One region of the Synechococcus sp. O70.2 genome, then DNA from elsewhere that is predicted to be linked to it. Evidence: predicted binding sites of a transcription regulator. Region 1 holds the regulator's gene; the other holds the start of a gene.

Region 1 (15,382 bases):
GGGATCATCTCTGCTGCTCCCTGGGAGATGGCCCAACGTCGCTCAGCAGGTTCGATGGGGCGCCGAGGATGGTGGGTGAGGATCACAGGGACAGCCGGGAGCCTGCTCCGGCACTCTCGGCAGAAGGCGTAGGGGTTAAAGAGTCCCGTTGTTATATCCACTACCATCAAGTCTAGGGGCTGGCATTGCGTTGCTGCCACTTCCGCCAGATCTGGCCGCGGCGAAATGAGCACCACCCTATGCTGCTGAGACTCCAGCGCCAACTTCCAGAGCTGCGCTTGGAAGGGCTGGCCCTGAGCTACCAGGACGGTCTTAGTCACGGCAAGGGGGAATACGTAAGCAAAATGGGAAGTCAAAACCTGTACCACTTAGCTTGCTTTCCTAGCCCTGCTTGCAGTGCAGAATAGCCTTGCCAAAGGGAGAAAGTAGTAGCTGGGTATACAGGCGCCGTGCCCCTCTTCTACCTTGCGAAAGCAGCTCTAGCGCCTGTCCGGCCCAGGCCAGCTAACTTCCCCTTCGGTTTCGGATTCCAGTTCGGCCTGCAGGGCCTGCCACTCCTCCGGCGAGAAAGAGCGGAGTTTCTCTTCAATTTGCTGCCTTTCGAAACTGGCCCACTGGGCCTTCAGAGTCATCTCGCCGCTTAGAACCCGCCTCAGGTAACTCACCGTCCAGCCCAGGCACCCCAGCATAAACGCCGCACTCGACACCTGCTGTGCCGTTCCCGTGTCTAGGCCGGCCCAAAGCAACAGACCGTAAAGAACGCCTCCCCCCAGCAGCAGGGCCAGGCCAATGCTGAGGATATCTCGTCTGCGCATAGCTCGAGGGCTCTAGAGGGAACGCGGCTTAGGCCGAAACGTCATGAAGGGGGCTACCAACACCATGCCGGGGAAGAAAAACAAGACCAGGAAAAACATCAACACCTTTTCCCAGGCGCCGCTGCAGTTCCAGCGCTTGTCCACGTACACCAAAGACAAAAACGGCAGCACCAGCAGGTAAAGAGCTGCTAGAGCACCATAAGTTGCCCAAACTAGCCAGGTGGTAGAAGCCATGGTGAGCTTGCCCCAGAACCTAGTACTGCCCATTCTACTCTTGGGAGAGGTCGCCAGCTCAAGGCTGCCTACAGGCTGGCGCTAATGGCCCCAACCGGGCAGGTGGGAATGCACTGTTCGCACATGACGCAGCGGTTGCGCCGGAACTCTAGCTTCCAGTCAGGAGCTGAAATCTTCAGGGCTTCGGTAGGGCAGACTCCCGTGCACAAGCCGCAGTCTACACACAAATCCGGGTCAATCTGAATTTCCTTGGTCTGGTCGGCCACCTCGATCCCCAGCGACTGCACCCACTCCAGCCCTGCTTCCACTTGGTCGATATCTCCGGAGAGCTCCACCACGAGGGTGCCCACTTCATTGGGACTGACCCTAGCGCGCAGGATGTTGGCCGCCACGTCGAAGTCTTTGGCCAGGCGGTAGGTAACAGGCACATTCACCAAGTGCCGCGGGAAGATCAACGTTACTCGTTTGCGCACGGAATCTCAGACTGTGGGTTGAGCATTGGCCAGGAAGCCTCGCTTTTCAGTATGGCAAGGCCTCTTCCTGCAGGGGTAGAACCTCTCCGGTTGGAAGCTCCAAGAGGTACCCCGGAGCCTGCCACAATAGGAGCAGAGCGTTCTTTGAACCCTATGGACTCAGCCCGGCCCTGCCTCAACTCCGAGCACTACCGACAGATGTTGGTGCGCGATGGCGAGCGGCGCTTCCGCGAGTGGCACACCGCTTTTCTCAACTACCAGCGGCAATTTTTACGCGAGATGGAGCGACTGCGTCTTCGGTATTCTTCAAATCGCTAGGTAATGCCTACGGCTATCCCTTCGGTCTCTTCTTGCCCCGACTCTTCCCTCCGCCAGGAAACCTTGGAATTGTTGGAGTGGCCCCGCCTCTGTCAACAGCTGGCCACTTTTGCGGCTACACCTCTGGGCCGTCGCGCCTGTCTGGAGCTAGATCCCTGGCGTAGCCGCGAGGAGAGCGAGGCCTACCTTGACCAAACCGAGGAAGCTATACGGCTGGATCGCAGCCAGCCAGGGGGGGTTTCCCTGGAGGGGATCCACAACTTGCTGCCGGCCCTGGAACGGGTCGAACGAGGGGGTGTCCTGAGCGGGGAAGAGCTGATCCAGATTGCCACAACCCTGGGAACTGCTCGCCGCCTTCGTCGCCTCATCGATGAGCAGGAGCACCTACCCCGCCTGCAGGAGTGGGTGAGCAGCCTGCGCACCTACCCTGAGCTGGAGCAGGAGATCTTCCGCTGTCTGGACGAGCACGGCGAGGTGAGAGATAGCGCCAGCCCAGCCCTTGCCGACCTGCGCCGTCAGCACCGCCTTTTTCGCAGCCAGATCCAGGAACGCCTGCAAGAGGTGATGAGCCAGTGCCCACAGGCGCTGCAGGATACCCTGATTGGCCAGCGGCAGGGACGTTTTGTGCTGATGGTGAAGGCCACCCACCGGGATCTCATCCGCGGCCTTGTCCACGACAGCTCTGCCAGTGGGGCTACCCTCTATGTAGAGCCTTATGCGGTGGTGGAGCTGGGCAACCGCTTGCGAGAAACCGAGGCTCGCCTCCGGGCGGAGGAGGAGCGAATCTTGGCGGCGCTCTCGGCCCAGGTGGGAGCCGTGGCTGCCGACTTGGAGCACCTGCAAGCGGTGATGGTGAGGCTGGAGGTAGCCCTGGCTCGCGCCCGCTATAGCCTTTGGTTGGAGGGCAACCGTCCGCAGTTTGTTGCCGGTGGATTGCGCCTGCGCCGGGTTAGACACCCTTTGCTGTGGTGGCAGGCCCGTCAAGAGGGCAAGGGCCTAGAAGTGGTGCCCATCGATTTCACCCTCCCCGAGTCTATTCGTGCTGTGGTCATCACTGGCCCTAACACCGGTGGCAAAACCGTTGCCTTGAAGACGCTGGGCCTGTTGGTGCTGATGGCCAAAGCAGGGATCTTCCTGCCAGCTCAAGATCCGCCCCAACTGCCTTGGTTTGACGGGGTCTATGCCGACATCGGTGACGAGCAATCGTTGGAGCAAAACCTCTCCACTTTTTCCGGCCACATCCATCGGATTAGCCGCATTGTGCAAGCTCTGCAATCCAGTCCAGCGCCGGCCCTTGTTCTGCTGGACGAGGTGGGGGCGGGCACGGATCCCACCGAAGGCGCTGCCCTAGCGGCTGGGCTGTTGGAGTATCTCTCGGAAAAGGCCCTGCTGACTCTGGCCACCACCCACTACGGCGAGCTGAAGGCCCTCAAGTACCAGCACCCCGGCTTTGAAAATGCCTCGGTGGAGTTTGACGAGGCCACCCTGGCCCCTACCTATCGCCTGTTGTGGGGGATCCCGGGCCGCTCCAACGCCTTGACCATTGCCCAGCGGCTGCAGTTGGATCCGGAGATCCTGCGGCGGGCCCAGCGGCGTCTGCAGGGAGAAAGCCAAGTGGATAAGGTCATCGCTGGGTTGGAAGCGCAGCGGGCTCAATTGGAAGAGCGGGCAGCCCAGGTGGGATCCCTGCACCAAGAGCTAGAGACCCTCTACCGCCAAATGCAAGAGCGCAGCCGGCGGCTGGCCGAGCGAGAGGCCCAACTGGAGTACCAGCAGCGCCAGGGGCTGGAAACTCTGCTGGCTGCTGCCCGCCAAGAAGTGGCTGCCGCCATTCGCAAGCTGCAACAGGGGGACGCTCCTCACCAAGTAACCGCCCATCTCGAGCAAATCCGCAAGCGCTACTTGCCGGCACCTCAACCTGGGGACACGGAGTTTGTGCCGGAGGTGGGGGATCGGGTGCGGCTGCGGGGGCTGGGACAAACGGGAGAGGTCATTGCCGTCGAAGGAGAGGTGTATGTGGTGCGCAGCGGCCTCCTCAAGTTCACCGTGCCAAGGGCCCAGTTGGATCCCCTCGATGAACACCAGGCTAAGCAGCGCCAACGCCCCAAGGCTCCACCTCCCCCGCCGCCAGCCACCGCCCCCCTTAACCTGCGCACCAGCCACAACACCCTTGATCTAAGGGGGAAAACCGTGGCTGAGGCCGAGGCTATTCTCGAAGCGCACTTGGCCCAGGCACCTCCTGGTCCCCTTTGGATCATCCACGGCCACGGCACGGGTCGCCTCAGGGCGGGTATCCGGGCCTATCTCCAAAATCACCCGCGCGTTCAGAGTTTTGCCGCGGCGGCTCCCCAGGAGGGAGGAAGCGGCGTAACCGTGGCCCAGCTGCGCTAGCAAGGAGCGGGCGGATCTCTCAAGCCGCTAGCGGAGCTCGATCCCCTTAGTCCTCTGGACTCAGCTCCGTCAGGCCTTTGCTCGTCAACGAGATCTTCCCCTGCCTCCCAAAACGGCTACCCTCAGAGCAGCTAGGCGAACTCTCAGCTCCTGGAGCAACCTCAGAACAAAAGGTTACAAAGGGGATAAAGGTAAGCCCTCTTGCCCCAGAAGTAGCAGCTCTGGGGAAAGCTTAGGGCGAACCCAACGCCTCTGTCGGTATTTTGCAGCTTTCCTTGCCAGGCAGTCCACCCCAGCGAGGTTAATTAAATTGTCAAAAAGTCAAAAATTATCAATTCACCAATACGAAGCGTTAGGTAGACTAAAGGTTCATTTAGATTGGTATCTCAGTCCTCAACGGGAATCTACCGGTTGCTTGGCAGTCTGCTTTGAGATACGGGTTAACCAGATTCTTTTGAGCGGCCATGAAACTTGAACTGACTCCCCGCCAGCGGAAGATCCTCTGGGCGACAGTGCGCAGCTACATTGCAACGGCTGAACCTGTCGGTTCCAAGACTTTGGCTCAGTCGTATAACTTTGGGGTAAGCACAGCCACCATTCGCAACGACTTAGCCACCCTTGAGCAGGCGGGGTTGCTGTTCCAGCCCCACACCTCTGCCGGTCGGATCCCTTCCGACTTTGGCTATCGGGTTTATGTCAACGATTTGTTGACCTCCGTCGGCATGGAGGGGATCCCCGACGACGCTCCCCAGCCAGAGCCCCACCCTGCGCTGCAGCGGCTGTTGGATCAGGTTAGTCGCGAGCTGGGAGACGACCTCGACAGTTTCCTCCAGAGGGTGGCGCAGCTTCTGGCCCACGTGAGCGGCTGCATTGCCCTCATCACCCCACCTCAGGGGCCCCTTGTAGCCATTCACCACGTGCAGCTGCTGTCGGTAGGGCCGGGACGGGTGATGGTGGTGGTGGTTACCGATTCCTACCAAGCCCATTCAGCCCTGGTCAGCCCACCGGCATGGCCCGGCAGCCGCTATGAGGATTTGGAAGACGAGCTGCAGCTACTGAGCAACTTTCTCACCCTCAAGCTGCGGGGCAAGACTTTTGCCGAGCTGCAGGATCTGAGCTGGCTAAAGCTAGACGAAGAGTTTCGCGCCTACAGCCAGTGGCTGCAGCAACTGCTGCGCTCAGTGGTCCAGCGCTACCTGCGGCCCTCTTTGGGGCCTGTGTTTAGCGCAGGCATGACAGAGCTGATGCGGCAGCCAGAGTTTTCTCAGACCCAACGGGTGCAAGCGGTGGCCCAGTTGATTGAGGCGGGATCCGAGCAACTGCAAGGGATGATTGGGCTCTATACTACCAGCCCCCCAGATTGCCAGATCTCTAGCGAGGCTACTCCTTCTGCCCCGCCCTCCTCTGGCGACACCATCCCCGTGGTCATCTACATTGGCAGCGAGAATCCGCTGGAGTCTCTGCGCCACTGCACGGTTATCACCTCAGTCTACCGCCGTCGCTCGGCGCCGCTAGGGACGGTTACCGTGCTGGGGCCAACGCGGATGGCCTACGAGCGGAGCATTGCAGCGGTGCAGACGGTGGCCTCCCATCTCACGCGGGCTCTGGCCTAGGAAGTCTAGGTGCAAGTTCCCAAGAGCAATCGCCCACCGTGGCCAGACTCTCCCCTCTTCACCTACGCGTTCAGTGTGCCATCCGCGAGCGGCAACTGCTGCGCCCCGGCCAGCGGCTGCTAGTGGCCTTTTCCGGCGGGCAAGATTCTTTCTGTCTGCTCCAGATCCTGCGCGATCTGCAGAGGCGCTGGAACTGGCAGATCTTTGTCCTGCACTGTAACCACCGCTGGTCGGAGGATGAAACGGCGTGTGCTTGCTTCTTGCAAGAGTGGCTGCAGCAGCAGGGCCTGCCCCACGCCATTGAAACTGCCGATCCCATCCGCTGGGATGAGGCGGGGGCTCGGGTTTGGCGCTACCAACAGCTGGACAAATGGGCGCGCACCTGGAATTGCGAGGCAGTGGTTACGGGGCACACCGCCAGTGACCGCGCGGAGACGTTCTTGTGGAACCTGCTGCGGGGCACGGGGGCAGCTGGGCTAGCTAGTCTGGATTGGCGGCGGCGTTTGGATGAGCGGGATCCCTCCTCCGCCTGGCTGGTGCGGCCTCTCCTAGGCCTTTTCCGGTGGGAAACAGAGGAGTTTTGCCGGCAGTACCAGCTTCCGGTCTGGCCGGATCGCAGCAATCAAGATTTGGCGCACGGACGCAACCGGCTCCGCCTGGAGGTGATACCCTATCTCAAGCGGCACCTCAATCCCCAGGTGGAAAAAGCTCTGAACCGGGCCGCCATCTTGTTACAAGCAGAACATGAACTGGTGGTGGCCCAAGCCGCCCAGCTATGGCCGCAGGTGTATGAGCCGGCCCTGCCGGGGTTGCGGCGGGATCCCTTGCGAGCTGCTCCCCTTGCGCTGCAGCGGCAAGTCCTGTTTCAGTTCTTGTCCTTGCTGCTCCCCCATCACCCCACCTTTGAGCAGGTGGAAGCCGGGGTTCGGCTCCTCAAAGCAGGTCGCCGCAGCCGCAGCCCCGACTACCCCGGCGGTGGCTGGCTGGAGGTGAAGGAAGAGTACTTGGCTTGGGTTTCTCGCCCTTGCGCTCAACAGCAGCGCTAAAGCGGCCCTGCACCACCCTGGCTTTCCTGCAAACTGGCTACAGCCATGAGCATGCCCCGCGCTTTGTTCAAACATTCTTGGTACTCCCGCTCCGGCTCCGAGTCGGCCACGATGCCCGCCCCCGCCTGCACACTCACCTGGCCGCGGTGAACCAGGAGGGTGCGGATGGTGATGGCGGTGTTCAGTTGGCCGGCAAAGTCGTAGTAGCCGTAGGCGCCAGCGTAGGGGCCGCGGCGGCACCCTTCCAGTTCGTGGATAATCTGCATGGCGCGGATCTTAGGAGCGCCGGTAACTGTGCCCGCAGGAAAGGTGGCCCGCAGCAGATCCCAGGCGCTGTAGCGGGGATCCAACTGCCCCACCACGTTGCTGACAATGTGCATCACGTGGCTGTAGCGCTCAATCTGCATCAGGTCGTCCACCTGCACGGATCCCAGGCGGCAGACCCGGCCCAGGTCGTTGCGGGCCAAGTCCACCAGCATCACGTGTTCCGCCCGCTCCTTGGGATCCGCCAACAGCTCCTGCTCCAACTGGCGGTCTTCGGCAGGGGTAGCGCCGCGAGGGCGGGTGCCGGCAATGGGACGAACGGTGGCAAGGCGCTCTTCCCCAACGCGGCTGAGCTTGACCATCACCTCTGGGCTGGAGCCGACAAGGCAAAGATCGCCAAACTGCAGAAATGCCATGTAGGGAGAGGGGTTAATGAGCCGCAGGGAGCGATAAAGCCGGAAGGGATCGCCGGCAAAGGGAGTGGTGAAGCGCTGCGAGAGCACAACCTGAAAGATCTCGCCGGCGCGGATGTATTCTTTGGCCCGCTCCACGGCCTGGCAGTAGGCGTCGCGGCTGAGCGTGCTGGGAGGGATCTGATCCGGCAAGTAGGGCTTCCAGTTGAGGCTGAGGTGGGATAGGGCCAGGGGGGCGCTGAGCTGCTGCACCAACTTTTCCACCCGCTGGCAGGCTTGGGCGTAGGCCTGCTCCGCTGGCTGCTGGCGCGTGTCGGCAAAGGCCACCACCCAGATCTTGCGCTTGACCTGGTCGAAGATGAGGATGCTGTCCACCTGCATCAGGATGGCGTCGGGAGGATCCCCCGGCTGCAGGGGATAGATGGGCACCTTGGGCTCAATCCAGCGGATGAGCTCATAGCCCCAGTAGCCAAAGAGCCCGCCAATGCTGCTGGGCAACTCCGGCAGGTGCACCGGCTCATAGGGCTCTAGGCAGCGGGCCAAGATGGCAAAGGGATCCCCCCGATGCTGCTCCCGATGCCCATCGCGGTGGATTTGCCAAGCCTGATCCCCGCGCACCTCCAGCACCCACTGGGGATCGCAGCCGAGGAAGCTGTAGCGGGCCACCTGTTCCCCTCCCTCCACTGATTCCAGCAGAAAGTTGTAGGGCTGCCCGGCGCAGACGCGGTACCAGGCAGAGACAGGCGTTTCCAAATCCGCCACCCATTCCTGGTACACCGGGATGAAGTTGCCCTGACCCGTGAGGGCAAGAAACTCTTTCAGGGGAGGGTAAATCATGGCTTGCCAGGTGGGATCCCTGCTTTCCCCGACTGTATCCCACAGTGGATCCCTGGCAACAGGGCCGGAAACCACTAAGCTAGGAGCGGCTCTACTCTTGGGAAATCTTGGCCATGCAAATCCCATCGCAAGTCCTCCGCGAGCGCCTGCGCTTTCAGGGCCACAAGTACACCTTCGTCAGCCAGCGTCTGCGCTTTCCCAACGGCACAGAGGGGGAGCGGGAGTACCTCATCCACCCCGGGGGCGTGGTGGCTGTGCCAGTGACTGCCGAGGGCAAGTTTGTCTGCATTCGCCAGTATCGCTTTGCCGTCGCCTCCTACCTTTACGAATTCCCAGCGGGTACGGTCGAGCCGGGAGAACATCCGGACGAAACCATTCGCCGCGAGCTGGAGGAGGAAACCGGCCTGCGGGCCCACCGCTGGGATTCACTTGGCCAGTTTTATCTCTGCCCCGGCTATTCCAGCGAGATTATGTACGCCTATCTGGCGCGGGATCTGGAAGTGCTGGACTCTCCTCCGGCAAGGGATGAAGACGAAGACATTACTGTTGTCGAGTTTTCCCCGGCTGAACTTACAGAGAAAGCTCGTTTTGGCCTCGATTTGGACAGCAAATCCATTGCCTGCTTTTGGCGGGCTCAGCTGTTTTTGGCCTCGGAAAAGGGGGTCAGTGCCGCTGGGCGCTAATCCCCCGCAGCGAAAGAGGAGGACTACAGCAAGGTGGCAGCATGGCGGGCGGCCCCCCTCAAACCCACCTGCTCGTTAAGCACCACCTGCACCGACAGCTGTTCCAACAGCGGCCGCATTCGCCCTTTGTCCAAAAACGCCGCTAGAAACTCCCCCTGGCGCAACAGGGGCAAGAGCTTGGGGGCAATCCCACCGGCAAGGAACAGCCCACCCCGGGGCAATAGGTGCAGGGCAAAATTGCCAACAGCCGCTCCGTAGAGGCTAATAAACAGCCGCAAACACTCCATAGCTAGAGGATCCCGTCCCTCGAGGGCGGCATTAGCAATGTGGGCGGCTGGATCAATTTCCCTAGCTCCCCCTTCCCAGGCAGCAACCTGGGCTAACCCTTGCTCCTCTCCCTGGGACCGGCGACTATCCCGCAAAAACTGGTAGATAGCTACGATCCCCTGGCCGGAGACCACCCGCTCGGTGGAGACACGCCCGTATCGCTGTTGCAAATACTGCAGCAGCTCCCATTCCAGAGGAGTGCGCGGGGGAAAATCCACGTGGCCTCCCTCGCTGGGATAGACCTGGTAGCCGCCCTCTCCCCAGGTAAGGTAGGCCTGCCCCAGCCCCGTGCCCGCCCCTATGACGCCAATGGGTGCCCGCGGCTGCCGCTCCCCCGCTTGCAGAGTCTCCAGCTCCGCATCGTGCAGGGCTAGCACGCCATAGCCTACGGCGCTGAAGTCGTTGATCAAGGCCAGGCGCGGGATCCCCAGTTCTGCCGTCAACTGGCTTGAGTGCAAGCTCCAGGACAGGTTGGTGATTTTGGCCCTTTGTCCGCCGCTTTTCTCCTCCACCACTGGGCCGGCCACGGCAAAACAAGCAGCAGCCGGCTGCGGATCCCACCCCAGCTCCTGCCGAGCTTGGGCCAGAAACTCCTGCACCAGGGGGGCAAGGCTGGAGTAATTTTGGCTGGCGTAGCGGCGGCTGTAGAGGCTGTGCTCGGGATCCTCGGCCTTGACCAGACTGAGGCTGGTCTTGGTGCCCCCAACATCTCCGGCCAGCAGCAACTCCATGGGGCCTTCTCCGAGCAGCGCGCCCATTCCACCCTGCCATTTTCGGCAGGGCTCTGGCAATGGACGTCGGAATCCAGAGGTGGGAAGGTCTCTTGCCCATGCCAGGGTTACCCCGAGCTGGCTGGCGGAACCGGGGCTGGCTGCGTTGGGAGCCGCTCTGGCCCATGCTGAATTGGCGGCAACGCTTTGCCCGCCTTGGCACCTAGTTTGGCTCCCTCTGAGGCACGGCAGGAGTGGCAGCAGGCGACGCCGTTTGACCGGCTGGAGACGCAGCTGACGCAGGGGAGGGTGCCTCTGCTTGCCCAGGGGGCAAGAAATCGACGACTTCCCACCCCTTGCCATCGGGGGAGCTAGAGGCCAACAGCCATCGCTCAGTTAGGCCTTGAGACCCCGCCGATTGGACTTGTTGGCGGGCCAAGGTGAGCTGAAAGGGATCGCCTTTGCGGCGGTAGGGGCGGCGGGATCCCGGTGGCTTCACCCTTAGAGTATAGGTGCCGCTGAGGTGGTGGATCTCCAGTTTTTCCCCGGTTGCTACCCGCAGCCCCGTCTCCCGGCGATCCCGGCGAATGCGGACATCCTGCACTTCCAGATGGGCTGCCAAGCGGTCACTGCCCACCAGCGAGGCTACTGGCTCCGACAGGTGAGCAATCTGGTAGGTCAGGGCCTGTTGGACAACAGACTGGGGTGGCTGGGGAGCGCAGCCTGCTAGGAGCCCCACCAGGGCAAGGGCCAGGAGGCTGAGCAGACAACGCCTGCCACGGTTGCCTGCTGCTTTTGCCGTGGCTCTCTCCTTAGGCATCTCCTCTTCCCGGCAGCTTGGCCAAGTCTGTTAGACCATAGCAGCGCTGGGGTGCTGCTTTAGGTACTCGGTATTAACTCCCGACTCGCGGGTGAGCGCCACTAGACCCGTGCGGGCGATCTCCCGAATGCCAAAGCTAGTCAACATTTTGATGATGGCCGCCATTTTGCCCGGATCCCCGGTGACTTCCAAAGTTAAAGACTCTTCCGCCACATCGACGATGCGGGCCCGGAACATCTGCGCCACGTCCATGATGGCAGAGCGGGTTTCGATGCTGGCATTGACCTTGACCAGCATCAGCTCCCGTTCTACACAGGGGACGTGGGTAATATCCGTTACTTTCAGAACCTCGATGAGCTTGTAGAGCTGCTTGGTTAGCTGCTCCACATCGTGCTCGTCTCCCTGCACCACCATGGTGATGCGGGAGATCCCAGGCCGTTCAGTAGGGCCAACGGTGAGGCTGTCGATATTGAAGCCCCGCCGGGCAAACATGCCGGCAATGCGGGTTAAGACGCCGGGCTGATCCTGCACAAGAGCGCTAAGGGTATGTCTCACGGCAACCGCAGAGGAGAGTGGCGGGAAGTAGGCGATGGCCTTGTACAAATCCTACCCCAATTCCACAGCTGCCAGGGGGGATCCTCGAGCCTTGCCGAATTGAGCTCAGCCGTGCTAAGGATCTCCATCCTCATCCTGGAGTTGGCGCAAAGCGCGCTGCACCTGCTCTTGCAGAACCCGGTTGTGGCGCTGGTGGCCAGGGTGCAAGGCGGCTTGCCAGCTGGCAATGGCAGTCTTGAGGTCTCCCATATTCCGGTAGGCCAGTCCCCTCGCGTAGAGGCCGTACTCGTCGGCAAGGTCAAGGGGAATGCCGCTGGCCTCCAGGCGAAAGGCCTGGTCGTAGTCGTCGAGGGCTGCCCCAAGCTCCCCCAGCTCGTAGAGCAGATTGCCCCTGAGGTAGAGAGCGCAGGGCTGGCCGGGCTCTGCCTCTAGGCTACGGCTGAGGTCGGCAATCGCTTCGAGGTAGCGATCGGCCCAGGCGTAGGCGATCCCCCGCCGGTAGTAATGGGCTGGGCAGGGATCCCAGCGGATGGCCTGGGACCAGTCGGCTACAGCCGCCTCCCACTCCCCCAGGTAGCCGTACACCTGAGCACGGCAGGCATACGCGGGCGCCCAGGTGGGATCCCGCGCAACTGCCTCATCCAAGGGAGCCAGCGCTGAAGGTAGGGATCCCTGCTGCAGGTACAGCTCAGCCAGACGGAGATGGTAAGTAGGGCTGGGATGCAGCCGTACTAGCTTGGTCAACTCGGCGGTTGCCCCTTGCAGATCCCCTCGCGCTTGGTAAATGAGGCTGCGGTAGAAACAGGGTTCCGAGCGACGGGGGATCAACTGGGCAGCCTGGTCGAAGTCTTCCAGGGCCTGGGCAAGCTGACCCAGTTCGAGGCGGATCTGTCCCCGCAGGAGGTAGGCGTTGGCTAGACGGGGATCCCGTTGCAGCGCCAGGGTAAGCTGCTGCAGGGCCCCTAGCAATCCCGGTTGAGCCACCGTTCGCGAGCGCGGTTGTAGGCCAAGATGGCCGGGCGAGTAAAGGCAGAAATCGCCGCTGCGCTGGCCAGGCCCATCACCGCCAAGAGGCGATCCTGGTGCCAACTGGCCAGGCTCCCCAGCAGCAAGGCAGCGGCAACCCCAAGGCGCAGGCCAGCAGAGGTGTAGGCTTTGAGCATGGTATTCCGCCGCCCTGAAAGACCTGCGAAACGATAACAATTATGGCAGGGCATTGCTTGCCGCGTTTCTGCCTTCTTCCTGCTTCCACGACCTGTAGCTGGTAGTAACTCTACACCTACCAGCCGGCTAGGGGGGTCTCCACAGACGTCACTTCCTGTCGAGCTGACGGGAGTTGCCCCTTACTCTTGATGCCAACCTTAGCTTAGGCAAAATACCTACCGAAGAGAGGTAGCTGCTGGCCCACTAGCTCAGCTACTCCACGTTAAGTCAGAAGATTTGTTGGCAACGCTAGATTTGTTGGCAACGCTGCCCAGTGTGCCACAAAGTAGCAAAGGTGCTCCGCACCCCTGTTGCGAACGAGAGCCCCCTGCTCTGGTATCCTGACACCCGCCCGGTAAAACGCTGGCCAGAGGAGGAGATGGGCGTCAAACTGACGGTGGTATCTACCCAAAGGCAGCAGTGGAAGACAAGTCGAGGACTGGCTTGGGCCGGCAGCCTTTACAGAATAGCCAGAGCAGCCGGCAACTTGCCCGCTGGCGCCGCCACCGAGCTAAGGAACAGCAGCTGGCGTGGCTTTGGGAGGATCGGATCCCGACGGCCCGACAACTGAACTTTCGCCTTGCGGCGGTGGGCTTGGCTTTGGCCGTCGCTTTCTTGGGAGCGGGGGCGCGTTTGGTTTACTTGCAACACTACCAAGGGCCAACCCTACAGCAGCGGGCCGAGGCTCAGCAGCGGGCCCACCTCCGACCCTTCCTCCCTCGCCGTTCGATCGTGGATCGCCACTCCGTAGCTCGGCAGCAGGCGGAGCTGTTGGCCGTAGATCGCCCTGCCTATACCCTTTGGGCCCATCCCCGCCTTTTTGGCAGGCGCACTCCGCAGGAGATTGCCACGGCTCTAGCCCCTCTGCTGCGGCGGCCAGTTGAGCAATTGACCCAGCAGTTGTCGGCTAACCATGCGGTGCGGCTGGAGCGCTGGCTGGCGCCAGAAGTGGCGGAGCAAATTCAGGCTCTGTACCTGGACGGCCTGGAGCTGGTGAGCGAGCGGCAGCGGGTTTATCCCCAAAAGGAGATGGCTGCTGAGGTGGTGGGCTATGTGGATTTAGACCACCGCGGCCAGGCAGGAGTGGAATATTCTCAACAGGCACTGCTGGAGCGGACAGTTCAGCCAGTTACCATTCCCCGAGATGGCTACGGCCAGTTGTTGGCTGCCGAGGTGCCGGAAAGGCTGCTGCAATCCGGCGAGACGGTGCTGCAACTGACCTTGGACATGCGCCTGCAGCGGGCTGCCCGCGCTGCTTTGAAAGCCCAGATGGAACGGTTTCAGGCGCTGCGGGGCACGGTGATTGTTTTGCAGCCCCACACTGGCGAGATCCTCGCCTTGGTGAGCGAGCCCACCTACGATCCCAACCGCTACTTCGAGTACGACCCTGCCCTTTTTCGCAACTGGGCCGTTACAGACTTGTACGAGCCGGGATCCACCTTCAAGCCTATCAACATCGCCATTGGGCTCGATGCCGGGGCCTTCACCGCCAGCGAGCGGGTTTACGACGCAGGGCGGATCTGGATTGGCCGCTGGCCCATCCAAAACCACGACTACCGCCAGCGGGGTGCCCATGGCTGGCTAAGCGTTACCGAGATTCTGCGCCTGTCCAGCAACGTGGGTATGGTGCACCTGATGCAAAAGCTGGATCCCCGCCAGTACCACCATGCCCTCCTACGGCTGGGATTGAACGACCGCAGCGGTGTCGATCTGCCCTTCGAGCCGCCCAGCCGCCTGAAGCCCCTGCGGCAATTTGTAACCGTGCCAGTGGAGCGGGCCACCGTCGCCTTTGGCCAGGGATTGGCTCTCACTCCTCTGCAGTTAGCCGCCTTGCACTGCATCATCGCCAACGGCGGGTTAAAGGTGCGGCCCCATGTGGTGCGCGGCCTAGTGGAGAAGGATACCGACACCCTGGTTTGGGGCCCCCCCCGGCCAGCGCCAGTGCGGGTGTTGTCGGAAGAGGCCACGTTGGCAGTGCGCATCCAGATGCGGGATGTGGTGGATTTTGGCACTGGGCAGTCGGCCAAGGTCGAGGGGTATGAGATCGGCGGTAAAACGGGCACAGCGCAGAAAGTTGGGCCGCAGGGGGGCTACTTGCCCGGCAAGCGCATCACCAGTTTTGTGGCCTATTTCCCAGCCCTTCGTCCTCAGTATGTGATTTTGGCTGTGATCGACGAGCCAAAGGGGGAAGATGCCTTTGGATCGACGACAGCAGCTCCCGTGGTTCGCTCGGTGATCCAGGAGATCATTGCCCTAGAAGGGATCCGCCCCAATTCCCCATAGGAAAAGGCTGGGATCAGGACTGGCTGCCATGGGCATCTGACCTTGGTGCTGCCACCCGCCAGCTCAGTTTAGCGTTGAGATAAAAGTTCCAAAATACAACAATACCAATTGCGATCAAGTTAGCGAGCAAATAGTGAATGCCCAGGCGCTCGCTCAGCAAGATCAACAACAAAGAGTTGAGCAGCAGGCCAATCAAGCAAATGACATTAAACTTGACCAGTCGCTGCAGACGATTCCAGAGGCCTGGCTGTAGCCGAGTGACATGGCGAAAGGTCCAGAGGTCGTTCCAGAGGAAGTTATTGAGGATGGCCACCTCAGAGGCGATAAGTTTGCTGATAGCCAGATCCCACCCTAAGTTGTTGGGATCGTGGAACAGATACAGCAACGTCATATCCAC
Region 2 (15,382 bases), on a different contig from region 1:
GTGGACGCCTTGGGGGGGTACACCGAAGCCGTGGAGGATCTGCGGCGGATGACCGGGGATCCCTCTCTGTCGCCGGCAACCAGAGACCCGTTCCAACGCGCCCTGCGGCGGCTATTGAGCCAAGGGCTGCCTCCAGCAGGGCAAAGCTTCTGGCTGGGTCAACTGCTGGGAGACGAGGAGGCTGGCGGGATCCCAGAGCTGCCGCTGTTGTGGATGGCGCCGGCCTGGACTTTGCGCTAAATCTAACCTTGGCCGGGTGTGAGGGTGAGTTGTGGATCAAGAAGTGTCCACGTTGGGCGACGCTTCTGCTTTGACCGCGGTTGCGGCGCCGGGAGCAAGGACAGACTCCTGGACGGCGTTTAACCCGGAGCTAGAGCTGCTAACCAGCCGCGCGTGGGTGGAAATTGACGCAGCCCAGTTGCGAGAAAACCTAAGGCTGTTGCAGGCCCGCCTAGGCCCAAACGTCGAGATCTGGGCGGTGGTCAAGGCCAATGCCTACGGCCATGGAGCTCAGCTAGTGGCTCCTCTGCTGGTGGCTGCAGGGGCCAAGGGGCTATGCGTGGCCACGCTGGCCGAAGGGATCGAGCTGCGCCAGACAGGCCTACAGGCACCGATCCTGATCCTGGGCGCTTTGAATACCTGGGCGGAGCTCCAGCAGGCCATGGCAGCGCGGCTGGAGATTAGCCTTACCCGCGCCGAGCAGATCCCCCTGCTGCGCCAGGTGGCCTCCTGGGCCGGGCGGCCCGTTCCGGTCCACGTTAATGTCGATACCGGCATGACCCGCCTGGGGATCCCTTGGCAGGAGGCTGCCGCTGTGTGGGGGCAGATCTGCCGGATCCCTGAGCTAGAGATCTGTAGCCTATTCTCCCACTTTGCAACGGCAGACGAGCCCAACTCGCCGGCAATGGCCCAGCAAGAGTCCCGTTTTGCCCAGGTGGTAGAGCAGATCCGCCAGGCTGGGGATCCCTTGCCGCCGTTGCATCTGGATAACTCCGCCGCCGCCCTCACCCGCCTTCACTACTCCCGCGTGCGGCTGGGGCTAGTCCTCTACGGCTTGTCTCCTGCTCCTCACCTGCAGGTGCCTGGGCTTAGACCCATCCTGCGCCTTAAAGCGCGGCTGACCCACATTCAAACGGTGCCTGCCCACACGGGTGTCAGCTACGGCCATCGCTACATCACCCGCCGTCCCAGCCGCATTGCCACTCTGGCCATTGGCTATGCCGATGGGATCCCAAGGCGGCTTTCCGGCTGGCTGCGAGGGTGGGTGCGTGGCGGCCTGATCCAGCAGGTGGGCACCATCACCATGGATCAGTGCATGTGGGACGTTACCGAGAGGCCGGACATCCAAGTGGGAGACGTGGTGGAGCTGTTGGGCCCCCATCTGGGCAGCATGGGCTTATCGATCCAAAACTGGGCCGATCAGTTGGGCACTATCCCCTACGAGTTGCTTTGCGGGCTTTCTGCTCGCCTGCCAAGGGTGCTAGTCAACGCCTGAGCCTGCCACTGGCGCAAGCTCCCACCAGTTAGAGAATTCCCGTCCCCTGGGGCTTTTTCCTGAGCTTGCTTCTTTTCCTCTGGCTTGAAGAACTCACGTCCCTTGCTCGATAGGCCAGAAGAAAGCCGCTGCTCCTTGTAATCTGCCTCAATTTGTGAGACAATCAGAAAACTGTGCTTTTGCTTGCACGGCTCTTGTCGTCTATCTGGCCAATTAGGGGATAGTATGGTACACACGCTATCTGGCCAATTAGGGGATAGGTCTCTGGCTCTAATCGGGATCCACTGCATCCTAGAGCTGTACGACTGCCCGGCCCACCTCTTGGATGATGTCTCCCTGGTGCAGCAAGCCTTGCGGGAGGCGGCAAGACGCTCCAATTCCACCCTTTTGGGTGAGCTTTACCATCCCTTTGAGCCGCAGGGGATCACGGCGCTGGCCCTCTTAGGAGAATCCCACATCTCCATCCACACCTGGCCTGAAGTGGGTTATGCAGCGGTGGATGTGTTTACCTGCGGGCGCCATACGCGGCCTGAAGCAGCCTGTGAATATTTGATTGAGGTCTTTCAAGCGCGACGGCATTCGCTGCGCAAGCTGCCTCGCCGAACCACGGAGCCGGCGTCCCTTGAGGAAGTGACGCCCTTGCCTGAGGCAGTTAGTTGTGAAACAGCTAGACGAAGGCGCTGAGATCGCACCACCTTTGCCAAGCTACCCATGAACCTGCCAAGGAACTTCTTCTGGGCCCAGGAGTACTTTACCCCCTGGAGCTACACTGCCTTTGCTATTACACGCATCCTGGCCTACCGAAAGACCCCCTTTCAGGAAATGCTGATTGCCGAAATGGGGGCCTACGGCAAGGGCTTGATGCTGGATGGGCATTGGCAGTCCACCACGCTGGACGAGTTCCTCTACCATGAGGCGCTCGTCCACCCTGCCCTCCTCCAAGTTGTCCAGGGGGGTGGGATCCCTCGGCGCGTGCTTGTACTGGGGGGAGCGGAAGGGGCAACGCTGCGGGAGGTGCTGCGCTGGCGCTCGGTGGAGCAGGCGGTGATGGTGGACATCGACGGAGAGGTGGTGGAGGCCTGTCGGGAACACTTGCCAGAAATGCACCAGGGGGCCTTTGAGGACCCGCGGGCACAGGTAGTGATTGCCGACGCTTTCGACTTCCTCCAGCAGACAGAGCCGGTTTGGGATGTCATCCTCTCCGATCTTTCGGATCCTGTGGAAGCTGGCCCTGCCGCCCGCCTCTTTACCCAGGAGTTTTTCTGCCAGATCCGATCCAAGTTGCAGCCCGGTGGAGCTTTTGCCCTCCAGGCTGGGCCGACAAGCCCCTTGGAGTTGGAGCAGCACACCCGCATCGTTCACACCCTCAAAACCGTGTTTGCTGCTGTGCAGCCCTACGCCATCTACGCCACCACCTACGGCGAGCCTCTTGGATTTGCCCTAGCAGCTCAGACTCCTATCCCCTCCAGGCCGGAGCCGGAACAGATCGACCAGCTTCTGGCTCAGCACTTGGATCCCAGTCGAGGGGAACTGCGCTTCCTCGATGGCACTGCCCTCCTGGGCCTTTACCAGGTTCCTGTCTATGTGCGCCGCGCCATTGCCGCTGAGACCACCGTCTACACCCTAGACAACCCTCCTCAGGTCGACTAAGTCGCTGGTAAAAATGGGCTCCTGAGGTATTTGTCTTTGGTGCCATAACTTGGTAGATTCGTGAACAGGCGAATTCCGCTTCCCCAATGAGAGTTTTAGTTATTGGTGGTGACGGATACTGTGGCTGGGCAACGGCCCTGTACCTATCCAACAGGGGCTACGAGGTGGCCATCCTCGACTCGTATATCCGCCGGCTTTGGGATCTGCAACTGGGAGTTTCTAGTCTGACACCCATTGCCCAGCTTGAGCAGCGGGTGGATCGCTGGAAGGGGCTGACTGGCAAGGATATTCCCATCTTTGTTTGCGATGTTACTAACTACCAAGCCCTAATTTCCTGCATGCGCCGCTTTGAGCCAGAGGCTATTGTGCACTTTGGCGAGCAGCGCTCTGCTCCCTTCTCGATGATTAGCCGCGAACATGCGGTGATGACCCAGGTCAACAATGTGGTGGGCACCCTCAACATCCTCTATGCCATCAAGGAGGAGTTTCCCGACTGCCACCTGGTGAAGCTGGGCACCATGGGTGAGTACGGCACTCCCAACATTGACATCGAGGAGGGATACATCACCATCGAGCACAACGGCCGCAAGGATACCCTGCCCTATCCCAAGCAGCCGGGATCCATGTACCACCTCTCCAAGGTCCATGACAGCCACAACATTCACTTTGCTTGCCGCGTCTGGGGCCTGCGGGCTACCGACCTGAACCAAGGGGTGGTGTATGGCGTGCTCACGGAAGAAACAGGCATGGACGAGGTGCTGATCAACCGCCTCGACTACGATGGCGTGTTTGGCACAGCCCTCAACCGCTTCTGTGTTCAGGCAGCAGTCGGCCATCCGCTAACAGTCTACGGCAAAGGGGGTCAAACGCGCGGCTTCTTGGATATTCGCGACACCGTGCGTTGTGTGGAGCTGGCCATCGCCAATCCTCCTGAGCCAGGTCAGTTCCGGGTGATGAACCAGTTCACTGAACAATTTAGTGTGGAGCAGCTAGCAGTGATGGTGCAAAAGGCTGCGGCTGCCATGGGCTTGAAGGTGGAAATCCAACACCTGGAGAACCCCCGCGTTGAGCTGGAAGAGCACTACTACAACGCCAAGAACACCAAGCTTCTAGATCTGGGCCTTCAGCCTCACTACCTGTCGGATTCGCTGCTGGATTCGCTGCTTAACTTCGCCCTCAAGTACAAGGACCGGGTGGACGTGCGGCAGATTCTACCTAAGGTGAAATGGAGAGGCTAGCCTTCTAGACAGGCCTGGGCTACACTTAGCCAGCCGCGGGCCAAGTTTTCCAGGTTATACCCCCCTTCTAGGCCAAAGACAGCCTTAGAGGTTACCTCTTTCAAGCAAAGACGGGTCATGCGACCAAAGTCTTCCGGCTCTAGCAGCATATCGGCCAAGGGATCCCCTTTGGCACAGTCAAAGCCGGCACTCACCAGCAGCAAATCGGGCTGAAAGGCTTTTAGGAAAGGCAGAACCTTCTCCTGCAAGGCTTTTTCGTAAGCCGACCAGTCGGATCCTGCAGGCAGAGGTACGTTGCAGAGGTTGCCGTGGATCCCGGTTTCCTCGGCCAGTCCTGTGCCGGGGTAGAGAGGAAACTGGTGGATGGAGGCATAGGCCAGTTGGGGATGGCGCTTCACCACCGCCTGGGTGCCGTTGCCGTGGTGTACGTCCCAATCAAAAATGGCTACCTGCCTGACCCCTGACTGCTCTAGTGCCCACAGGGCGGCGATGGCGGCGTTACTGAAGAGGCAAAACCCCATTGCCCGCTCCGGCTCAGCGTGATGCCCAGGCGGACGACACAGCACCAAAGCTGGCTGTCCTGTGGCCAAAGCCGAGGCCGCTGCAGCAATCCAGCCGCCCACTGCCCGCCGCGCTGCTTCAAAGCTGCCTGGAGAGACAACTGTATCGGCATCAAGGTAACCCCCACCTGCTGCCGCCAGCTCGGCCACCTGTTGGATATGCCGAGGCGAGTGGACCCGCTCCAGCTCCCCCAGCTCAGCCAAGGGGGGATCCCGCCACTCCAGTTGGTTGGCAAAAGGGGCCTTGCGCAGGGCTTTGGAAATAGCTTGCAGGCGGGCCGGGCGTTCCGGATGAAAGGGACCCGTATTGTGGCTAAGAAAAGTTTCAGAATAGTAAACGGGCAGCATTTAAGGCAGCGCCTTCGCAGTGTAGCTAACCCTCCTTCTACCCGTAGAACACCTCCGACATCGCTGCTCCCACGTAGGGATCTTCAAAAGAGTCCTGTTGCAGCTTCTGCTTGACCACATCCCGCACCACCGAGCGGAGCAACTCCAGTTCTGAGGGGCTAAGCTGGTCGCGGCTAGGGCATTCATCGGCAGCCAGCAACCTATAAGCAGGGGGAACCCGGTTGAGAATCTGCTGCAGCAGGGATTCCCGCTCCTTGGCGTCATGAAACACTTGCTGGTGGGGGTGCTCGGTGCAGAGTAAAGTTTCCAGTTCTGCCAATGCCAGGTACTCGATGATATTCACCAACATTTTTTCCATCAGAACTTCCCTCCTAAGAATCTCGGCCGCTTTTAAACAAGCATTAAACAAAGGGCGCTAGCTCCTACTTCTCCCCTGCTCTTGCCACTAGACTTTCCCCTAAAGGCTTGACATTCAAGCCAAAGTAAATCAACTCCCCCACTAGCAGGAAGCTGTCGTCAATTATTAACCTTGTGCTCCTGCTGGCATTACCGCCAGCGGGAAATTATCGGCGTTTTGGAAAGTGCAGAGTGGGAACTTTAACAAAGACTATAGAAACTCTTCTGCACCTGGAAACAAGGGTCTTACTACTCCTCGGCGTTTATGCTAGCACGCAACTATGTAGGAAACTATGGAACTATTAAAAACTTTACGTGCTTCACATATTTCTTGACAGCCGACTAGGGAAAACCGGCAAAGTCCTAGTCTGAAAGGTCGACCCGCAGAGCTAGGGATCTAGCCGGCTAAAGGCAACTCAACCCGTTCGGCTTGGATCCAAAAAGACTCCAGGTCGTAGTACTCTCTTTCGTTTTGCATCATCACGTGGACGATGAGATCGGCGTAGTCAATGAGGATCCACGAGCCTGAGTCTTGACCTTCAATGCGCTGCGGTGTCCGTTGCCACTCCTCCCAAAGCCTTTCCTCAATTGCCTGGGCAATGGCGCGCACTTGCGTCAGCGAGTAGCCACTGACTAGAAGAAAGTAGTCTGCCAGTGTGGAAACCCGAGATACATCCAGCAGGACAATGTCGCCACCTTTTTTTTCTTCCGCTGCGCGAGCTGCACTCAGCGCCATGCGATAGACGGGATCCCTGGCACGGGCAGGCATGAGCTGTAGCAACTAAGACCCTCCTGAAACGACGGAAAGAACTGGAGACGCAGCCCTCTGGAAATCCTTTTGATCCAAAGGATGGAGCAGGAAATAATTGCGAGTCATGAGGGTGCGTGGATGAACCACCTGATTCCGGTTTAGCAAAAATCTCAGGCTTAGATCGCAAACCCCCACCACAGCTTTAGATAAATCTACAAAAGCCAGGCGCCGCAACTGCTCCAGCTCTGGGCTGCTGCCGCGGTTGGGTTCCAGAGCATCGGCTACAAAAACCACACAACTGAGCGGACCCATGCCGGGCTGGCCTAGGGTGTGGTTGGCGATGGCCGCCAAGATCTCCGCATCCTGCACCTGAAACTGTTCCCGCGCCAACAGGGAGCCCACCTCGGCGTGGAGGATGTGGGGCTCAGCCCGTTCAATCTCGTCTAGCTCCCGCTCCCGAGCTACCCGCTGCAACAGTTGCTCCGCCGGGAAAGACTTAGCCAAGTCGTGCATCAGACCTGCCCAAGCGGCTTTCTCCTCATCCAATCCGTAGTGAGCCGCCAGTTGCCGGGCCATTGCCTCGACTCCCAAGATGTGGCGCAGGCGGGGAGGAGGCACCCGCTCCTGCAGCCAGGCCAACACCTCCTCGCGCCGCAAGGCTAGGTTAGTCATTTTGCAACTTCAACACTGCCATAAACGCCTCTTGGGGCACATCCACTGTTCCCAGTGCCTTCATGCGCTTTTTCCCTTCTTTTTGCTTTTCCAGCAGCTTGCGCTTGCGAGTTACGTCTCCCCCGTAGCACTTGGCCAAAACATTTTTGCGCAGCGCAGGGATAGTTTCGCGGGCAATGACGCGCGAGCCAATCGCCGCTTGGATGGGCACCTCAAACTGGTGGCGTGGGATCAGCTCGCGCAACTTAGCCACTAGAGACCGGCCCACCTGAAAGGCTTTGTCCCGATGCACAATCGTGGAGAGAGCGTCCACCGGCTCGCCATTGATGAGGATATCCAAGCGCACCAGATCGTCAGCCCGATAGCCCACCATTTGGTAGTCCATGCTGGCGTAGCCGCGGGTGCGAGATTTCAACTGGTCAAAAAAGTCAGTGATCACTTCCGCCAGAGGCAATTCGTACACCAGCGTCGTGCGGCCCTGAGCCAGATACCTCATATCCTTAAAGATGCCGCGCTTGGTCTCGCACAGCTCCATCACCGCGCCAACGAATTCCTCCGGCAAAATCATCTCCACGCGGACAATGGGCTCCTCAATGCTAAGGCGCTCGTTGGGAGGAGGCAGCTTGCTGGGGTTATCAACCCGGAGCACCGAGCCATTGTTGAGGGTAACTTGATAAACCACCGTTGGGGCTGTAATCACCAGGTCCAGGTCGTACTCCCGCTCTAGCCGCTCCTGAACCACCTCCATATGGAGGAGGCCCAAGAAACCACAGCGGAAGCCAAAGCCCATGGCAGGGGAGACTTCCGGCTCAAAGTGGAGAGCGGCATCGTTGAGCTTCAGCTTTTCCAAGGCCTCTTTGAGTTCGGCGTACTGATCCGAGTTGCTGGGAAAAAGTCCACAGAACACCATTGGCTTGGCTTCTTTGTAGCCGGGCAGAGGCTCAGGAGCCCTGCGATGAACGAGGGTGATGGTGTCCCCCACGCGGGCGTGCTCAACGCTTTTAATGGCAGCGGCAATGTAGCCCACTTCCCCGGCGTGGAGAGACTCAACCGGCTCTTGGTGGGGGCGCATCACTCCCAGCTCAGTAACCTCGTACTCCCGGCCAGAGGCCATGAAGCAAATCTTGTCCCCCCTTTTCACCTCCCCATCCACAATGCGCACATAGACAATCACACCCCGGTAGGGATCGTAGTAGCTATCGAAGATCAAAGCCCGCAAGGGATCCGCTACCGTATCCTGCGGCGGCGGTACCCGCTGCACAATAGCCTCGAGAATCTCTGAGATACCGAGGCCCACTTTGGCAGAGGCTAGGATCGCCCCGCTGCAGTCAAGGCCGATCACCTGCTCGATCTCGGCAATGACTCGCTCGGGGTCGGCGCTAGGCAAGTCAATTTTGTTAATGACGGGGATAATTTCCAGGTTGTTCTCCAAAGCCAGGTAAACATTGGCCAGGGTTTGGGCTTCCACACCTTGAGAAGCATCCACCACCAACAGCGCCCCTTCACAGGCAGCCAGCGAGCGGGAGACCTCGTAGGAAAAATCCACATGCCCTGGCGTATCGATGAGGTTGAGGACATAGTCCTGGCCGTCTTGGGCACGGTAGTTCATGCGGGCCGCCTGTAGCTTGATGGTGATGCCCCGCTCCCGCTCCAGTTCCATGCTGTCTAGAAGCTGCGGCTTCATCTCGCGGGCTGAGACGGTGCCGGTTGCCTCCAGCAGCCGGTCGGCAAGGGTAGACTTGCCGTGATCAATGTGGGCAATGATGGAAAAGTTGCGAATGCGGGAGACGGGGACGTCAGTCATAGAAACCAAGTCAGGGCAAAGATTTTTTACAATGCTAGCTTGTTTGTCCCTCTAGCTAAGCCAAGCTTATCCAGCAGTCGACCACCGTGGCCCGCACCCTGGCGCAAGCAGGGCTTAGCCACCTGGGTGGGGGTGAAGGCTAGCTGACAAACCAGGGTTAAGGTTTGTTGCATAGTAGGTAGTAGGGTGCCTCTTCGCGCTACTTGGAGGCAGCCCTCTTGGCGCAAGGCTTGGGGTAGCGGGCCGTAATGACTCCCCTAGAAGAAGCGGCGGAAGCGGCGGCTAGGCTGCTGGTGTTTCGGGACATCTGCGCCCATCCCCTGGCCCTAGCCTGGCAGGAGCTCATTCAGCAGTTGATGAGCGGGGATCCCTTGCCCTGCTGGAGAGCCTATGGGCGTTGGTTTGAGCTTTTGGCCCAGCAGGGCTTGAGCTGGCGGGAGTGGCTGATCCGGGAGATCCGCTGGGCCGATAACCCTTTCTCGCGGGCGGCGCTGCAACCGCAAGGGATCCCAGCACCCCTTCTGCAAGCGGCCCGCCACGATCTCCGTTGCCTGCAAATCCTAGCCAATAGCCAGGAGACGATCGCCGAGCAAATGCAGGCGCTGGGCCTAGGGATCTCCTGGCCAGATGAAAACAGCAGCAGCTCTGGCTGGGATCCTCGCCCCTTGGCCGATTGGGGCCAGAGCCTGGAGGCCTTGATTGCCCACTACCGCCAAGCAGGGGCAGGGCTCTATGGCCGCTATTGGGCCTTTCGCTGGGGGCCAGCAGGGCTAGAAGGGATCCCTGCTCCCGACTTGCCCGAATGGGAAGAGATTTACGGCTACGAACGGCAGAAACAGCAGCTGGCCGCCAACACCGAAGCGCTGCTGCGGGGGGATCCGGCTTTGCATGTGTTGCTCTACGGAGCGCGGGGCACCGGCAAGTCTTCGCTGGTGAAGGCGTTGTTGCGCCGCTACGGCCCGCAGGGACTGCGCCTACTGGAGCTAAGACCCAGAGACTTGATGCAGTTGCCGGAGATCTTGGCGGAGCTGCGACAGCAGGCGCTGCCCTTTGTCCTATTTGTAGACGACCTCTCCTTTGAGGCGGACGAAACCGAGTTTAAGCAGCTCAAGGTGCTCCTAGAGGGAGATCTCGTCCCACCGCCGCCCAATGTGCGCCTCTATGCCACCAGCAACCGCCGCCACCTTATCCGCGAGTTTTTTGGCGATCGTCCCAACCCCCAAGATCAAGAGATCCACGCCTGGGATACGGTGCAGGAAAAGCTGTCGCTGCGGGATCGCTTTGGCCTTACCCTTACCTTTGCCCCTTTTAGCCAAGCCGACTATCTGGCTACGGTGGAACACTTGGCGCAGCGACTGGGCCTCTCTCAGCCTTTAGATACCTTGCGCCGCCAAGCGCTGATCTGGGCTCAGCAGCAGAACGGCTTCTCCGGTCGCACCGCCCGCCAGTTTTTGCAGGCCCTGCAGGCCGGCCTGGTGGAAGTTGGATAGCCGCAAGCCGGTGGAGTTTTCCGTTGTAGAGAAGAGCCAGGCTACAGCAGCCACTCGCAGGCCCGCTCTCCCACCCCTTGCAAATTCAGAGGAATGGCCACCGCCTTGCCTATGCGAGGTTTCTGGCGGGTAGCCTCAATTTCTCGCCGCACCGTTTCCCACACACCCCAAGCCTGCAGATGGGCCATCACCGACTCCAGGCGAGCCAGATACTCGGCTTCCGTCAAGGGGAAAGAGGGCTGCTCTAGGTAGCGCCACATCACCAACAACACCACCCTACCCCCCAAGCGGCGCAGCTGCACGTCGTAGGAGCAGCCCCACTTCTCCCGCAGCAAAGCTTGCAACTCGGATCCCGTCATAGGTTGGCTTGGATGCATCGGCCTCCCCCTCGAGCTGCTCCTAGCTTTGCATTTCTTAATGAAATTGGCTAGGGGGCTCGGTTAGGATGGTGTCGTTTGTCAACGAACGTTAAAACTTCTCAGGCTTTCCTGACCATTATGACCGAAGCGATGAGCAACTTTGAGGCGCCCCCCATGAGCCGGCGGGTTCTCTTGAACGCCCTTCTCAGCGGCTCGGTGGGGGTGGTGGTCGTGGGTGCCCTCTACCCGGTGGTGAAGTATTTCATTCCTCCCTCTGCCGGTGGGACAGGGGAGGGGGTAATTGCCCAAGATGCCCTCGGCAGGCCAATTCGCGTCAGCGAGCTGCTAGCTACCCACGCGGCTACGGATCGCGTTCTGGCCCAGGGCTTGAAGGGAGATCCCACCTACATCGTGATCGACAATGGAGCGGTGGCTAACTACGGCCTCAACGCCGTCTGCACCCACCTCGGCTGCGTGGTGCCCTGGAATGCAGGAGAAAACCTCTTCAAGTGCCCCTGTCACGGATCCCAATACGCAGCCAATGGCAAGGTCATCCGGGGGCCGGCTCCCCGTTCGTTGGAGCTAGTCAGCGCCACGGTGGACGGCGACAACATTCGCTTTAGCCCTTGGCAGGGCCCCGATTTCCGCGAGGCCTAAACGCGCCATTGCAGGGCTGGCGGTGGCGAGAGGAAAGCCTGAAGAGGGCACGGCGTTGGTCTTAGCCAGAGCGTCCACAGGCTCTCGAGGAAAGGATCCAAAGAGCTTTTGCAGATTGGAATTGCAATTTTGAGTTGAGCTTATGAAGCGAATTTTTTTCTTGGCCTTGTGTGCGCTGCTGCTAATGGTCGTAGCATCTCCGCCAGCAGCAGCCTACCCCTACTATGCCCAGATGGCCTACGACAACCCCCGCGAGGCAACGGGGAAAATTGTCTGCGCCAACTGCCACCTGAACGCCATGCCTGTCCGGGCTGAAGTGCCGCAGGCGGTTACCCCCGGTCAGGTGTTCACCATTAAAGTTGGGATTCCCTACGACCTAAGCAAGCAGCAGGTGCTAGCAGATGGCAGCAAGGGCGGCTTGAATGTTGGCGCGGTGGTGATCTTGCCAGAGGGCTTCCGCCTGGCCACCGAGGAGGAAATGACCGAAAAGCAGCGGCAGGAGACCGCTGAGACCTACATCACTCCCTACAGTGACCAGAAGCCCAACATCCTCCTGGTGGGGCCGTTGCCCGGTGAGCAGCACCAGGAAATCGTCTTCCCGGTGGTAGCCCCTGACCCGAAAGAGGATCCCTCAGTGGCTTTCATGAAATATCGGGTTTACATTGGCGCCAACCGGGGCCGTGGCCAGATCAACCCCGATGGCAGCCTCAGCAACAACAACGTCTTCCGCGCTCCCGCCACCGGCCGCCTGACCAGCATCGCCACTATCGAGTCGGATCTTAGCGACCTGCCGGCAGAGCTGGCCGCCCTGGTGCCACCCGAATACGAGTTGCCGGGCACGCGAGTGCTCAGCTTCGAAACTGAGAACGGTATCCAGCATCTGGTGGTGCCGCCGGGGCCGGAGTTGGTGGTTAACATTGGCGACAGCGTCAAAGAAGGGGATCCGGTTACCAACAACCCCAACGTGGGCGGCTTTGGCCAAGTGGAGCGGGATCTGGTGCTGCAGAGCCCGGATCGGGTGAAGTGGATGGTGGCCTTCCTGGCGGCAGTGGCTATCACTCAGCTCCTCTTGGTACTCAAGAAAAAGCAAGTGGAACTTATTCAGGCGGCAGAACTTTTGGGCTAGCCCCACCCTTCCCATCATTCCCAGCACCCCGGAACCAGCCGGGGTGTTTTTTCTAAGGAATCCTCAGCTCTCCCACCATCACCAGCACTGCCTGCCCGGCAATCTCCACCCGAGCGCCGAGATAGCGACACCAGAGCTCACCCCCCCGCGTCGAGAGCTGCCGCACCCTGAGCTCAGTTCGACCCAGCCGCTCCGACCAATAGGGCGCCAACAGACACTGGGCAGAGCCGGTTACGGGATCCTCCGGAATCCCCAAGCGGGGGGCGAAAACGCGGCAAACAAAATCCGCTCCCTCCTCTGAATCTGCTCCGGCAGCGGTGACGATTAACCCGGAGACAGAGAGCGCCTCCACCTGAGCCCGATTCGGCTGGACTTGCCGCACCTGCTGCGCCGAAGCCAGCACCGCTACCCCCATGCTGCCGCGGTACAACTCTAGAGGAGGGATCCCCAAGGCCGCCGCCACCTGTTCTTGCGCTTCCAGCCAAGGTTGGGGAGTCTGGGAGGGGAAATCCATCGCTAGCCGCTTTCCTTGCCGCCGCACCAACACCTGGCCACTGCGGGTGGAGAAGGCCACCTCCTGAGCTTCTGGGTGAACTTCGCTCAAGAGCACATGGGCAGCAGCTAGGGTGGCGTGCCCACAGAGATCCACTTCCGTTGTGGGGGTAAACCAGCGCAGGCTGTAGTGGGGGAGGCCATCCCAGGATCCCTGGGGCAGCAAAAAAGCTGTTTCCGACAGATTGTTCTCTGCCGCAATTGCCTGCAACAGCTCCTGCGGCAGCTCCTGGGACAGCAAGCAAACCGCTGCCGGATTGCCCCTAAAGGGCACTGCCGTAAAGGCATCCACCTGAAACAAGGGAATTCGCACCGCCTCTCCTCCCCCAAAAGGCGCAGAGGAAGTCGGGAGATCCACACCCAACCGCCTCGTCTGTCGTTGCAGCTATTGTCAGGCTGCAGAGCTGACTGATAAACTAGCACTCGGAAGCCGAGAGTGCTAAAGCCTCAACGGATGCAAGTTTAGTTGACTCCTCAATCACCCTTTGACTTCCTGCCATAGGCATCACGGAGGACACTTGGTATGGCTGCAGTAACGCTGAACGTCTCTACGCTAAAGCCGCTGGGCGACCGTGTGCTGGTGAAAGTTGCCCAGCAGGATGAGAAAACCGCAGGCGGGATCTTTTTGCCTGACACTGCCAAAGAGAAACCCCAAGTAGGGGAAGTGGTTGCGGTCGGTCCTGGCAAGCGCAATGACGATGGCAAGGTTATTCCAATAGAGCTGAAAGTAGGCGACAGAGTGCTCTACTCCAAGTACGCCGGCACGGAGGTGAAGCTGGGTACCGAGGAGTATGTGCTGCTAGCTGAGCGGGACATCCTCGCCATTGTTCAGTAGTTCTAGCAAGAGGCGGCAAGTGCTGTAAAAGAGACCAACTGCTGCTAGCTTCTAGCTTATCCTTCGTTGGCTGACCGTTGGAGGTTGACTATGGCTAAGTCGATTATTTTCAGCGAAGAAGCCCGTCGCGCTCTTGAACACGGCATGGACATTTTGGCAGAGGCCGTAGCCGTTACCCTTGGCCCCAAAGGGCGCAACGTGGTGCTGGAGAAAAAATTTGGCGCACCCCAGATTGTTAACGATGGGGTAACCATTGCCAAAGAAATTGAGCTGGAAGACCACATTGAAAACACGGGAGTTTCTCTCATCCGTCAAGCTGCCTCTAAAACCAACGACATCGCTGGCGACGGCACCACTACAGCTACGGTCTTGGCCCACGCCATGGTGAAAGAAGGGCTCAAGAACGTGGCTGCTGGCGCCAACCCCATTGCCCTCAAGCGCGGCATTGACAAGGCGGTGAAGTTCCTAGTGGACAAAATTGCTGAACATGCCCGCCCAGTAGAAGACTCCAAAGCCATTGCCCAGGTGGCGGCCATTTCCGCTGGCAACGATGAGGAAGTGGGCCGCATGATTGCCGAGGCCATGGAAAAAGTGGGCCGCGAGGGGGTGATCTCCCTAGAAGAAGGCAAGTCCATGACCACCGAGCTGGAAGTGACGGAGGGGATGCGCTTTGACAAAGGCTACATCTCCCCCTACTTCGTCACTGACACGGAGCGGATGGAGGCGGTTCTGGAGAACCCCTACGTCCTAATCACCGACAAGAAGATTACCCTGGTGCAAGACCTGGTGCCGGTTCTGGAGCAAGTGGCCCGCGCCGGTCGTCCGCTGCTGATCATTGCCGAAGACATTGAGAAGGAAGCCCTGGCCACCTTGGTGGTGAACAAGCTGCGGGGCGTGCTGAGCGTGGTGGCGGTGAAAGCGCCCGGCTTTGGGGATCGCCGCAAGGCCATGCTGGAGGACATCGCCATCCTCACCGGCGGCGAAGTGATTAGCGAGGAGCGCGGCCTGAAGCTGGAGAATGCACGTCTTGAGTCCTTTGGCTCGGCTCGCCGCGTCACGGTAACCAAAGACCACACCACCATCGTGGCGGAGGGCAACGAAGCGGCGGTGAAAGCCCGTTGCGAGCAAATCCGTCGCCAAATTGAAGAGACCGACTCCACCTACGACAAAGAAAAACTGCAAGAGCGCCTGGCCAAGCTAGCTGGCGGTGTGGCGGTGATTAAAGTGGGCGCGGCCACCGAAACGGAAATGAAGGATCGCAAGCTGCGCCTGGAAGATGCCATCAACGCCACCAAGGCGGCAGTAGAAGAGGGGATCGTCCCCGGCGGCGGCACCACCTTGGCCCACCTAATCCCGGTGGTTACGGAGTGGGCGCAGGCCAACCTGTCTGGCGATGAGCTGGTGGGGGCTATGCTGGTGGCCCGTGCTCTGGGCGCTCCGCTGCGCCGC

Evidence for each region. The regulator HrcA, encoded in region 1, represses chaperone genes, less so after heat shock. The targets are predictions, from matches to a motif close to TTAGCACTCNNNNNNNNNGAGTGCTAA.
Region 2: a site for HrcA is predicted at 13,515-13,541, ahead of groES (co-chaperone GroES). Genes of this name have one in related genera too.

Annotation. Positions count from the first base shown of each region.
Region 1 is NZ_JANSIS010000001.1:370,941-386,322, reverse strand. Features, by position in the region: gene NW812_RS01800 (response regulator) at 1-320, opposite strand, end outside; gene NW812_RS01795 (DUF3007 family protein) at 480-815, opposite strand; gene ndhL (NAD(P)H-quinone oxidoreductase subunit L) at 828-1,049, opposite strand; gene NW812_RS01785 (NIL domain-containing protein) at 1,118-1,522, opposite strand; gene NW812_RS01780 (hypothetical protein) at 1,676-1,840, shown strand; gene NW812_RS01775 (endonuclease MutS2) at 1,844-4,231, shown strand; gene hrcA (heat-inducible transcriptional repressor HrcA) at 4,696-5,844, shown strand; gene tilS (tRNA lysidine(34) synthetase TilS) at 5,883-6,890, shown strand; gene trpE (anthranilate synthase component I) at 6,887-8,404, opposite strand; gene NW812_RS01755 (NUDIX hydrolase) at 8,518-9,087, shown strand; gene NW812_RS01750 (glucokinase) at 9,111-10,145, opposite strand; gene NW812_RS01745 (hypothetical protein) at 10,348-10,944, opposite strand; gene ilvN (acetolactate synthase small subunit) at 10,975-11,499, opposite strand; gene NW812_RS01735 (tetratricopeptide repeat protein) at 11,614-12,483, opposite strand; gene NW812_RS01730 (hypothetical protein) at 12,462-12,662, opposite strand; gene NW812_RS01725 (peptidoglycan D,D-transpeptidase FtsI family protein) at 13,123-14,985, shown strand; gene NW812_RS01720 (glycosyltransferase) at 14,999-15,382, opposite strand, start outside.
Region 2 is NZ_JANSIS010000002.1:4,588-19,969, reverse strand. Features, by position in the region: gene sppA (signal peptide peptidase SppA) at 1-240, shown strand, start outside; gene alr (alanine racemase) at 284-1,495, shown strand; gene speD (adenosylmethionine decarboxylase) at 1,721-2,179, shown strand; gene NW812_RS02640 (fused MFS/spermidine synthase) at 2,207-3,145, shown strand; gene NW812_RS02635 (NAD-dependent epimerase/dehydratase family protein) at 3,232-4,383, shown strand; gene NW812_RS02630 (histone deacetylase) at 4,380-5,291, opposite strand; gene NW812_RS02625 (hypothetical protein) at 5,329-5,649, opposite strand; gene rsfS (ribosome silencing factor) at 6,085-6,456, opposite strand; gene yqeK (bis(5'-nucleosyl)-tetraphosphatase (symmetrical) YqeK) at 6,469-7,110, opposite strand; gene lepA (translation elongation factor 4) at 7,103-8,914, opposite strand; gene NW812_RS02605 (ATP-binding protein) at 9,163-10,404, shown strand; gene NW812_RS02600 (DUF3067 family protein) at 10,446-10,763, opposite strand; gene NW812_RS02595 (cytochrome b6-f complex iron-sulfur subunit) at 10,902-11,420, shown strand; gene NW812_RS02590 (apocytochrome f) at 11,563-12,546, shown strand; gene NW812_RS02585 (PhzF family phenazine biosynthesis protein) at 12,599-13,411, opposite strand; gene groES (co-chaperone GroES) at 13,622-13,933, shown strand; gene groL (chaperonin GroEL) at 14,024-15,382, shown strand, end outside.